2 regions of the Glutamicibacter bergerei genome follow, and region 2 is predicted to be linked to the other one. Evidence: riboswitches for the same ligand, from Rfam matches in the RefSeq annotation. Region 2 holds a riboswitch; the other holds the start of a gene.
What was found. A riboswitch is a leader RNA that binds a small molecule or an ion and turns the genes downstream of it on or off. The one in region 2 is predicted to bind S-adenosylmethionine.

Region 1 (5,061 bases), 200 kb from region 2:
ATTACTGGTGCGACAATCCACGTCCCAAATGTATATGACTGCTTAGTTTTTAGCCCTTAGTCATCAAAGACTAGGGCGGTCAGTACCGGTCCAAGTTGCTTGGCGTCCGTCAGGAAACCGTCATGTCCAATCGGTGAATCGATGTAATGCACCGGCTTAGGCTTCGGCAACGAGGCGGCGAGCAGTTCAGACTGCGCCGGGAAGTACAACCGGTCGCTGTTGACCGCGGCGACCACCACATTCACCTTCTCCAGTCGAGCCAGCGCAACCGTGAGCGATTCGTAACCGCGCGCCACGTCATGGCTCATCAAAGCCTCGGTGAGCACCAGGTAGCTATTCGCGTCAAAACGATGAACCAGCTTGGTCGCCTGGTGATCAAGATAGCTTTCCACCTGGTATCGGCCGCGTGGGCCGCGTGTTGTAACAAACGGCTGTTCGCCGGTCTGCGCATTACGCGCAAACCGCGCTTCAAGCTCAGCCTCCGAACGATAGGTAATATGCGCCAGGCGTCGAGCCAGGCCCAATCCGGCATCCGGGCGCACTCCGTTGGCATAGTAGTCGCCCTGCGCAAAGTTGGGATCGAGGCGAATGGCCTCGGTCTGCACCTGCGCAAAAGCGATCTGTTCTGCCGTGGCTTGCGCCGTGGAGGCCATCACCACCACGTTCTTTACGCGTTGCGGGAATTCAACCGCCCATTCAAGGGCTCGTGCCCCACCCATGGAACCGCCGATGACCGTATGCCAGGAGTGCACCCCGAGCAGGTCGGCCAACCGCGCTTCGAGGCGCACGGAATCCTTGATGGTAATAAAGGGGAAGCGTGAACCCCAGGCGTTGCCGTGCTCATCTGGCGAACTAGGTCCGGTGGACCCATTGCAACCACCGATGATGTTGATGGCCACGACAAAATACTTGTCGGTATCAACAGTTAGCCCGGGGCCGACAAAATCTTCCCACCAGCCCGGGGTCTGCGAATCTCCGCGCGATACGTGCGCATCACCGGTCAACGCGTGCTTCACCAGCACCGCGTTGGTCCCCTCCGCGTTAAGCTGGCCCCATGTTTCGTAGGCCAACTCGATCTGCGGTAGGTAGCCACCGGTTTCGAAGGTGTACTCCCCCACGAACGCACGACGCAAAATGCCGTCTTGCCCGTCGGTAAGTTCCTGCGATGGCAGAGTTTCTTCGGTAGTCACTATGGATGCCATGCCTAAAGGGTTTCCTGCAATTCCTGGTGAGAGAGCTGCTTAGTGGCAGCAAAACCAAGTTGCAGATCAGCGAGAATATCCTTGATGTTTTCAAGTCCCACACTCAACCGAACGAGGCCCGGACGCACACCGGCGGCCAGACGTTCGTCTTCGGTCAATTGCGCGTGGGTGGTCGACGCCGGGTGGATGACGAGCGAACGAACGTCACCGAGGTTGGCCACATGTGAATGCAGCTCCAGCGCATCCACAAAAGCCTTGCCAGCTTCGAGTCCACCAGCAATATCGAAGGCAATAATCGCGCCGACACCCTTTGCCGAGTACTTCTGTCCGCGTTCAAACCACGGCGAGGAAGGCAGGCCAGCGTAAGCGACCTTTTCAACCTGCTCCTGGCTTTCAAGCCAGACGGCTACTTCCTTCGCGTTTTGCACGTGACGCTCGATACGCAGAGACAAAGTCTCCAGACCTTGAGCAATAAGGAAAGCATTAAACGGTGCGACAGCCGCGCCCAGATCGCGGAGCAACTGCACGCGAGCCTTCAGAATGTAGGCAAGATTGGCACCAAGGATGCCATCAACGCCCAGATCGCGGGCGAACACCAAACCGTTGTAGGACTCATCGGGGGTGTTGAAGTCCGGGAAACGTTCCGGATCCTTCGCAAAATCAAATTTGCCCGAGTCCACGATTACGCCGGCAATGGCGGTGCCGTGACCACCGAGGTACTTGGTGGCCGAGTGGATGACGATATCCGCGCCCCACTCGATGGGGCGGATCAGATATGGGGTTGCCAAGGTGTTATCAACCAGCAGTGGAACCCCGACCTCATGGGCAATCTGTGAGACTCCCTCGATGTCCAAAATGTCTTGGCGCGGGTTGGAGACGACTTCACCGAAGAAGGCCTTGGTATTTGGCTTCACCGCTGCACGCCACTGATCCAAGTTGTCTGGATCCGCCACGAAGGTGACCTCGATACCGAGCTTGCGCAGCGTGTGCTTGAGCAGGTTCTGCGTTCCACCGTAGAGGCTCGGGCTGGCCACCAAGTGGTCTCCAGACTGAGCCAAGTTGAGAATTGCGAGGGTGGTTGCTGCCTGCCCCGAGGCGACCAGCAGTGCGCCGACGCCGCCTTCAAGATCCGCGATACGGTTTTCGACCGCTTCCTGCGTTGGATTACCGATACGGGTGTAAATCGGCTCCAGCTCCTGCAGTGCGAAGCGAGCCGCGGCGCTCTCGGCGTTCGGGAAAACAAAAGACGTGGTTTGGAAAATCGGCAGGGCACGCGCACCGGTGACCGGATCTGGTTGCTGCCCGGAATGGATCTGGCGTGTTTCAAAAGACCAGTTGTTACTCATGGTTTCCTCCATATTGTTTGTCGACTATGGGGGTACACCACTCAAAAACACACCGACGGCAAATTCCTCGTCGAGGAGCTTTCGAAGGGGGTAACCCGCGCTTGTCCTCAACGCTTGGTGCGTCGAGGGCCAGGTCTTCACCCGGGGCACCCCACCGCGGCGGAGGGTTGCCGCCCAGTAAGCCGGGGCTTGTTACTGGGACTCATGACCTGACTCAAGTCTGCCCGATAGCCGAAGAATTTGGCAATATGAGATAGCTTAACGTGACTCAATCGGTCATATAGATCTTTAATGAAGAAATTTATGCAGACTGTTCGATCCCACCATTACCACTTAGGGTCGCCTAAGTCGAGACTGAGATCACATAGTGACATGATGGGGCACATGATGAGGCTAGATCACGTTAGTTACGCATGTGGCCCCGATGGGCTCATGCCAACCGCCGAAAGAATCTCCAAGGCTTTGGGCCTGGAATTCGTCAAGGGGGGCGTACATCCGCGTTTTGGAACGCGGAATGTAATTTTCCCGCTCAAGCACAACCAGTACCTAGAAGTTGTTGAAGTTCTAAACCACCCTTCCAGCGACAAAGCACCGTTTGGGCAGGCAGTACGAGCCCGCTCCGAGCTTGGCGGCGGCTGGATGGGATGGTGCGTTTCCGTTGAAGACCTCTCCAGCGCCGAAGAGCGGCTGGGACGTAAATCTGTTCCGGGAAACCGCAAGTTCCCAGACGGCCGCGAACTCACCTGGCAGCAAGTTGGAATCAAGGGGCTCATCGCTGATCCGCAGGTTCCGTATTTGCTTCGCTGGGACGCAGGAACGGAGGATTTGCACCCTTCGAAGGCTCTAGAGCCTGTAGGTGCGATTCAAAGCATCACTATCGCTGGTTCCCGCGACCGCGTCCTAGACTGGCTAGGCCAGCCAGAGAACGTCAATCTTGGCGCGGTGAGCATGGAATACGAAGCACCCAACGGCACTCCGGGCATCTTGTCGGTCACCTTTGAAACCGACAATGGTTTGGTCACGCTATAACAAAGAACGTCGAAATAAAGGGTAGGTGCGGACGGCAACGTCCTCGCCTACCCTTTGTCGTTCCAACTATCCAAGCCTTTTGCCTAGGACCACCACTTCTTGAGCTTCGTAGCCTAGCCGCTCGTAAAATCCGATCACATCAGTGTTCTCGGTACGCACCATGAGCTGTACTTTGGGCACCCCTTGTTCAGCAAGCCAACGCGACGCTGCCCCCATAATCTCCTGTCCAAACCCCTGGCCCTGCATGCCGGGTTGGACCGCCACGTAATATAGCCAGCCTCGGTGTCCGTCGAACCCAACCATGGCTGTAGCTACCAGTCTTTGCTCATGACGTCCCGCAAGAATCGTAGAGCTCTGATTCTCCAGTGTTTTACGTGCATCTGCCTCCGGATCATTCCATGGCCGCGTAAGCTCGACGCTCCGCCACAGGGCTGTTGCTTCGCCTATTTCGGTCAGTTTGAGTTCACTGATTTGCATAAGTAAAACGTACCGTTGAAAACGTCGTTTATTGCCATTGCGCAATGCTTGCCGTTGTGGGGTTAGCCTCCGATACCGATAGCGGGGCCGAAGAGCATGAACCCGACAAATCCCACTGCGTCCAACAAGAAGTGCGCGATCACCAACGGCATCACTCGCCCATATTTCTGGTAAATCCAACCGAAAATCACACCCATGGCTATGTTTCCCAGCATCGGGCCGACGCCTTGGTAGAGGTGGTAGCTACCGCGGATCAGCGCAGATCCGAGAATCAGCGTCCACGGTCCCAGGTTCAGCTTCTTACCGTAGGTAAACAGGAAACCGAGCATGATCACTTCTTCAAGCACCGCGTGGCGTACGGCAGAAAGCAGCAGCACCGGCACGCTCCACCAATAGTCACCAAGATTAGCCGTGGACAACGCGGTGGTTACTCCCAAGGCACGGCCTGCGGCATATACGCCCAGGGTTCCAAGGCCCATGGCAAGAAACAATCCGGCCCCAAGTAACAGATCTTTACCCGGACGGCGGAAGTCGAACCCTACATCCTTCACGCTTCGGCCCAGGGTGCGGTGCATCAAATACAGTGCGAGAAGAACCGGAATCAGTGCGAAGAAAATATCCAGCAACTGATAGGACAGGTCAAAGTATTCGCGCGTGTTTAACGGATTATTCATCGACGTGGTCTGGTCACGCAACGGCGCACGGCTCACCTTGTCGGCGAAACTAATCAGTGAATACACCGCGCTCTGCCCCAAAGACAGGGCTAGAACCAAGATGATCTCAAACCTGAGAGTTTTGCGGGTTGCTGTCTGCTCAATTTGTTCAGCGTTCACATTTTCGATCATAGGCTGATCTGACTGTGCGCGTGCTGAGGAGCCTCATGACTAACCTGCGACAACCTGAAGTTGAGACCACCAGCAAGCTGAACAAAAAGAGTGCGAGTGAGTCGTCCTGTGGCATCGGAGGAAAAGGCGGGAAAGGCAATTTGTCGCGTTCAGTCACCGCCT
Region 2 (5,061 bases):
CATTTCGCGCGGGTAGCAGACCAGGGATTCGACGCCGCCCAGAGAGACCGAGAGCTGGAAGTACTCCATGGATTCGGCGAAGGCGCGGGCCGCTGCTTCATTGGTGAGTTGCAGCGAGACGATGCCTCCAAAACCACGCTGCTGGCGCTTGGCCAGCTCGTGGCCGGGGTGGCTTTCCAGCCCCGGGTAGTAGACCCGGGTGACCTCGGGCTGCGCATCGAGCCAGCGGGCCAGCTTGTCCGCCGAAGCGCAGTGGCGTTCCATGCGCAGGCCCAAGGTCTTCAAGCCGCGGGCTGCCAGGTAGGAATCCTGCGGTCCGGCCACCGCGCCGCCGGCGAACTGCTGATAGCCCACCGCTTCGGCCAGGGATTGGCCGCGGAAGAGGTGGTCGGCCACGATGATGGCCCCGCCGAGCACATCGGAGTGCCCGCCGATGTACTTGGTGGTGGAGTGGACCACCGCGTGGGCTCCGAAATCCAGCGGCCGCTGCAGGTACGGGGTGGCGAAGGTGTTGTCCACGACCAGCAGGGCGCCGTGTTCGCGGGCGATGTCCGCCCAGCCGGCCAGGTCGGCGATGCCCAGCAGCGGGTTGGAGGGAGTCTCCACCCAGAGCAGCGCGGTATTCGGGCGCACCGCGGCGCGCACCGAATCCAGGCTGGTGATGTCCACCGCCGAAGAGGTGATCCCCCATTTGCTGTGCAGCTTGGAGATCAGCCGGTTGGTGCCGCCGTAGCCGTCGGCGCCCAGGATGATGTGGTCGCCCGGTTCCAGCACTGCGCGCAGCAGCGCGTCTTCGGCCGCGATCCCCGAGGCGAAGGAGAAGCCGGCGGTGCCGCCTTCCAGCGCGGTGAGCTGGGATTCGAACCCGTTGCGGGTGGGGTTCGAGCCGCGGGAGTATTCATGCCCGGAACGCAGCACGTTGATGCCGTCCTGGATGAAGGTGCTGGTCTGGTAGATCGGGGGCACGACCGCCCCGGTGTGCGGATCCTTGTGCTGGCCGGCGTGCACGGCGAGGGTGTTGAAGCCAGTCATCATGCTCCTTGGGTTTGTGGGGCCAGGGCCTGGTCCAATGCCAGATCCAGTGCCTGGGTGAGGTCGGCGAGCAGGTCGGCGGGGTCTTCCAGCCCGACCGACAGGCGCAGGGTGGAGGTGTTCAGGCCGGCGTCGGCCAGCTGCTGCTCCGAGAGCCGGCAGTGCGTCATGGTCGCCGGGTGGGAGACCATGGTGCGGGTGTCCCCCACATTCGCGGCCAGGGAAATCAGCTTGAGCCCATCGATTACCGGGGAAACCAGGGCCGGGTGGGCCAGCTCGATGGCCAGCACGCAGCCGGTGCCCTTCGGCGCCAGCGCCCGGGCCAGCTCGTGGCTGGGGTGCTCGGGCAGCGCAGGGTGGTGGATGGCGGCAATGCCCGGATACTCGGCAAGCGCGTCGATCAGCCTGGTGACGCTGCGCTGCACGTGGGCGGCGCGCACCGGCAGCGTCTCGATGCCTGCAAGGATGCCCTGGGCGCTGGCCGGGGCCAGGGTCGGGCCCAGATCGTGCAGGAACTTGGAACGCACCAGCATCGCATAGGCGGTCGGTCCGTGGCGCTCAAGCAGCGAGGTGTTGTTCAGACGCACCCGCGGGGCGGCGATCTGCGGCCAGCGGGCGGCATCGGAGAAGTCGAATTTCCCCGAGTCCACCACTACCCCGCCGAGCACCGAGCCGTGACCGGCCAGGCCCTTGGTGGCCGAGTGCACCACGATGTCGGCACCGAGTTCCAGAGGCCGAATATTCAGCGGGGTGGCCAGGGTGTTGTCGACCACCACCGGGATGTTGTGCTCGTGGGCGATCGCCGCGATGGCGGGCAGATCGGCCACGGTGCACAGCGGGTTGGAGACGGACTCCAAGAAGAACGCCCGGGTGTCCGACTCAATGGCAGCGGCCCAGGCGGACGGGTCGGCCTGGTCGACAAAGCTGATGCGGATGCCGAAGTCGGCGAAGGTGTCGGTGAACAGGTCCACGGTGCCGCCGTACAGCGAGGAAGAGGCCACAATGTGCTTGGGTCCCTGGGTCAGGGCCAGCAGGGACAAGGCCACGGCTGCCTGCCCGGTGGCGGTGGCCACCGCGTGGGCCCCGCCTTCCAGGGCGGCCACGCGCTGTTCGAGAATCGAAACGGTGGGGTTGCCGGTGCGCGAGTAGGTGAAGCCGGCCTGGCGCAGGGCGAACTTCTCGATCGCTTCGGCATGCGATGCGAATTGGTAGGCTGCGGAATTGTGCAGCGGCGGCAGCATCGGGCGGAAGTCTCCGCTCGGGCGGTACCCTGCGTGCACCGCGTCGGTTTCCTGGCTCATGGCTCCTCCTCGATTATCTGCGAGGGAGTGCACCGATTGGCATCGTGCGGCGGCACGAAGCACAGTACGCAAAAACGCGTTCGGAACTGCTCCATCGTTCCTGGCATTAGCACCTTTCGGTTTCCCGATGGTTGCTGCGACGTCAACGAGCCAGATCTCTTAGTCGCTCTTGATGGTTTGTTGTTCCTCCATGGTTGGCCATGGGACGCAAACGGTGCAAGCGGTATCGGGCGGCCGGCTTCATACAAGGCCGCCAGGCTTCATATGACTTCTCGTTGTCATGATGACGAGGTGGCCGGCAGCACTTTATGACGCGACCTTTTGAGATGAATCGGCGTGATGTAGAGGTTTTGTTGGAAGTTTGTGACGATGTGCCGGTGCTCGATGACCGGGGGTTACGCTGCTGGCGGCTCAGCCAAGCACTTCTACCCCGAAGCTGGCGACCACCGTTCGCACTTCTTGCAGGTAGCGCTGGGCCTGGTCGGTGAGCGGAATGGCAGCGTGATCAATCCAGCCGATCTCGATGCGCTCCTCGATCGCTAGCGGGATGGCCACGATGGAGGGGTCCAGCTCGTCGCTGATGATGCCGGTGGAGATCGTGTACCCGCCCAAGCCGATCATGAGGTTGAAGATGGTGGCGCGGTCCGAGACCTGGATTTCGCGTTGGCTGGAGCGCGTGGAGAGCACCTCCTCGGCGAAGTAGAAGGAATTATTCGCGCCCTGGTCGAAGGTCAGCCGGGGCAGGTCTTCGAGGTCTTCGAGCGTGACCTGGGTTCGGGTGGCCAGCGGGTTGCTGCGCGAGATGAAAATGTGCGGATCGGCCAGGAACAGCGGGTGGAAGACCAGCCGCGATTCGCGCAGCAGCTTGTCGATGACCTTCCGGTTGAAGTCGTTGCGGTACAGGATCCCGATGTCGCTGCGCAGCGTGCGCACGTCCTCGATGATCTGCTCGGTGCGGGTCTCGCGCAGCGAAAACTGGTACTCCTCGGCCCCGCTGGCCTGCACCATCCGCACGAAAGCGTCCACCGAAAAGGAGTAGTGCTGAGTGGAGACGCCCAGCAGCCGCCGGGCCGAGGGGCGACCGAGATAGCGGTGCTCAAGAAGCTCCACCTGTTCCAGGACCTGCCGGGCGTAGCCGAGGAATTCGGCGCCTTCGGCGGTGAGTGTCACTCCCCTGGCCGAGCGCATCAGCAAGGTGCGCCCCACCCGTGATTCAAGCTCCTTCATCGCTGAGGACATGCTGGGCTGTGCGACGTAAATCAGGTCGGCGGCAGCGGAGATCGAGCCCTCCGAGGCGACCGCCACGAAATAGCGAAGTTGCTGCAGTGTCAGACCATTCGTTCCCTGAACCATAGCCAGAGTCTATATGAATCCATAGTTATATCGAGTTACCCGATATCAAGAATCACCCTGCATGATTGACGCAACGACATCCCCTCGGCCTGCCCAGGCCTCCCAAATACAGATTGGCCGTCATGGCAGACGCATTAAATTTCAGCATTAGCACCACCAGATTCGACGAGAATTACTCCCCTTCGGCGAATTCTCGAACCACGACAAACTTCGCCAATTTGGCACGCGGAGAGCGTCGCGAAGAGAACCTTCGCAATGCCCTGACGATGATCAACCGTCGCTTCAATTCCCTGGCTCACTGGGACAATCCCCAGGGCGACCGTTACTCTCTGGAATTGGAAATCATTTCAGCAAATGTGCATTTTTCTGCCGATAATAACGATCAGGAATTCCCGCTTTTAGAAGTGCTTGAAACCACGATCGTGGATAAACTCACGGGTACTCGGTCCCAGGGCATGGTCGGCAATAATTTCTCTTCTTACGTCCGCGATTACGACTTCAGCGTCGTGCTCCCAGCATCTTGCAATGACAGCGGAGCTCCGGTGCTTCCAGAAGATTTTGGCGATCTCCACGGACAGCTCTTCCAGCATTTCTTGAACTCACAGGCATACCGTGAGCGTTTTGCCCAGCTGCCAGTGGTCTGCATCAGCGTCTCGACTTCCAAGACCTATTTCCGCACCGGCAATAGCCATCCGGTGCTCGGTTTGGAATACCAGCAGGATGAGAATTCATTGACCGATGCGTACTTCGGGAAAATGGGCTTGAGCGTCCGTTACTTCATGCCACCAGGTGCTGTTGCGCCACTGGCTTTCTACTTCCGTGGCGACCTGCTCAACGACTACACAAACCTTCAGCTGATCAGCCTCATCAGCACCATGGAGACCTTCCAGAAGATCTACCGCCCGGAGATCTACAACGCCAATTCGGCTGCACCTTCCGTGTACCACCCAAGCCTGGGCGCCGAGGACTTCTCCCCCACCCGTGTCTTTTATGACCGCGAAGAACGAACTCAGTTGGGCAAGGTCCAAGGCAAGTTCACCGAAGAGCACTTCATCATCCCGAATCGCCAACTGCTCGATCAGTGGTCTTCTTCCTACCCGACTCCTGTCGCCTAAGAATCCGAAAGATAACTTATGACTTCCCCACTTATCCCCACGTCAATTGTCGGCAGCCTGCCCAAGCCTTCATGGCTTGCCGAACCTGAAAAGCTCTGGTCCCCATGGAAGCTTGAAGGCGAGCAATTGCGCGAAGGCCAGCAAGACGCCATGCGTGCCGCGGTCCTCGAACAGACCCAACGCGGCATCGACATCATCAGCGATGGCGAACAGACCCGTCAGCACTTTGTCACCACGTTCATTGAGCACCTGAGCGGTGT

Region 1: linked by a shared signal. The riboswitch ahead of ACX5K5_RS04150 (bifunctional o-acetylhomoserine/o-acetylserine sulfhydrylase) and the one ahead of ACX5K5_RS03210 (O-acetylhomoserine aminocarboxypropyltransferase/cysteine synthase family protein) in region 2 are both predicted to bind S-adenosylmethionine.

What each region holds. Positions count from the first base shown of each region.
Region 1 is NZ_CM137131.1:889,103-894,163, reverse strand. Features, by position in the region: gene metX (homoserine O-acetyltransferase MetX) at 57-1,202, opposite strand; gene ACX5K5_RS04150 (bifunctional o-acetylhomoserine/o-acetylserine sulfhydrylase) at 1,205-2,548, opposite strand; SAM riboswitch class IV at 2,641-2,758, opposite strand; gene ACX5K5_RS04145 (VOC family protein) at 2,933-3,577, shown strand; gene ACX5K5_RS04140 (GNAT family acetyltransferase) at 3,644-4,054, opposite strand; gene ACX5K5_RS04135 (CPBP family intramembrane glutamic endopeptidase) at 4,117-4,899, opposite strand; gene ACX5K5_RS04130 (hypothetical protein) at 4,935-5,061, shown strand, end outside.
Region 2 is NZ_CM137131.1:687,288-692,348, reverse strand. Features, by position in the region: gene ACX5K5_RS03215 (cystathionine gamma-synthase) at 1-1,032, opposite strand, end outside; gene ACX5K5_RS03210 (O-acetylhomoserine aminocarboxypropyltransferase/cysteine synthase family protein) at 1,032-2,333, opposite strand; SAM riboswitch class I at 2,422-2,512, opposite strand; gene ACX5K5_RS03205 (LysR family transcriptional regulator) at 2,745-3,686, opposite strand; gene ACX5K5_RS03200 (DUF1852 domain-containing protein) at 3,809-4,801, shown strand; gene ACX5K5_RS03195 (methionine synthase) at 4,820-5,061, shown strand, end outside.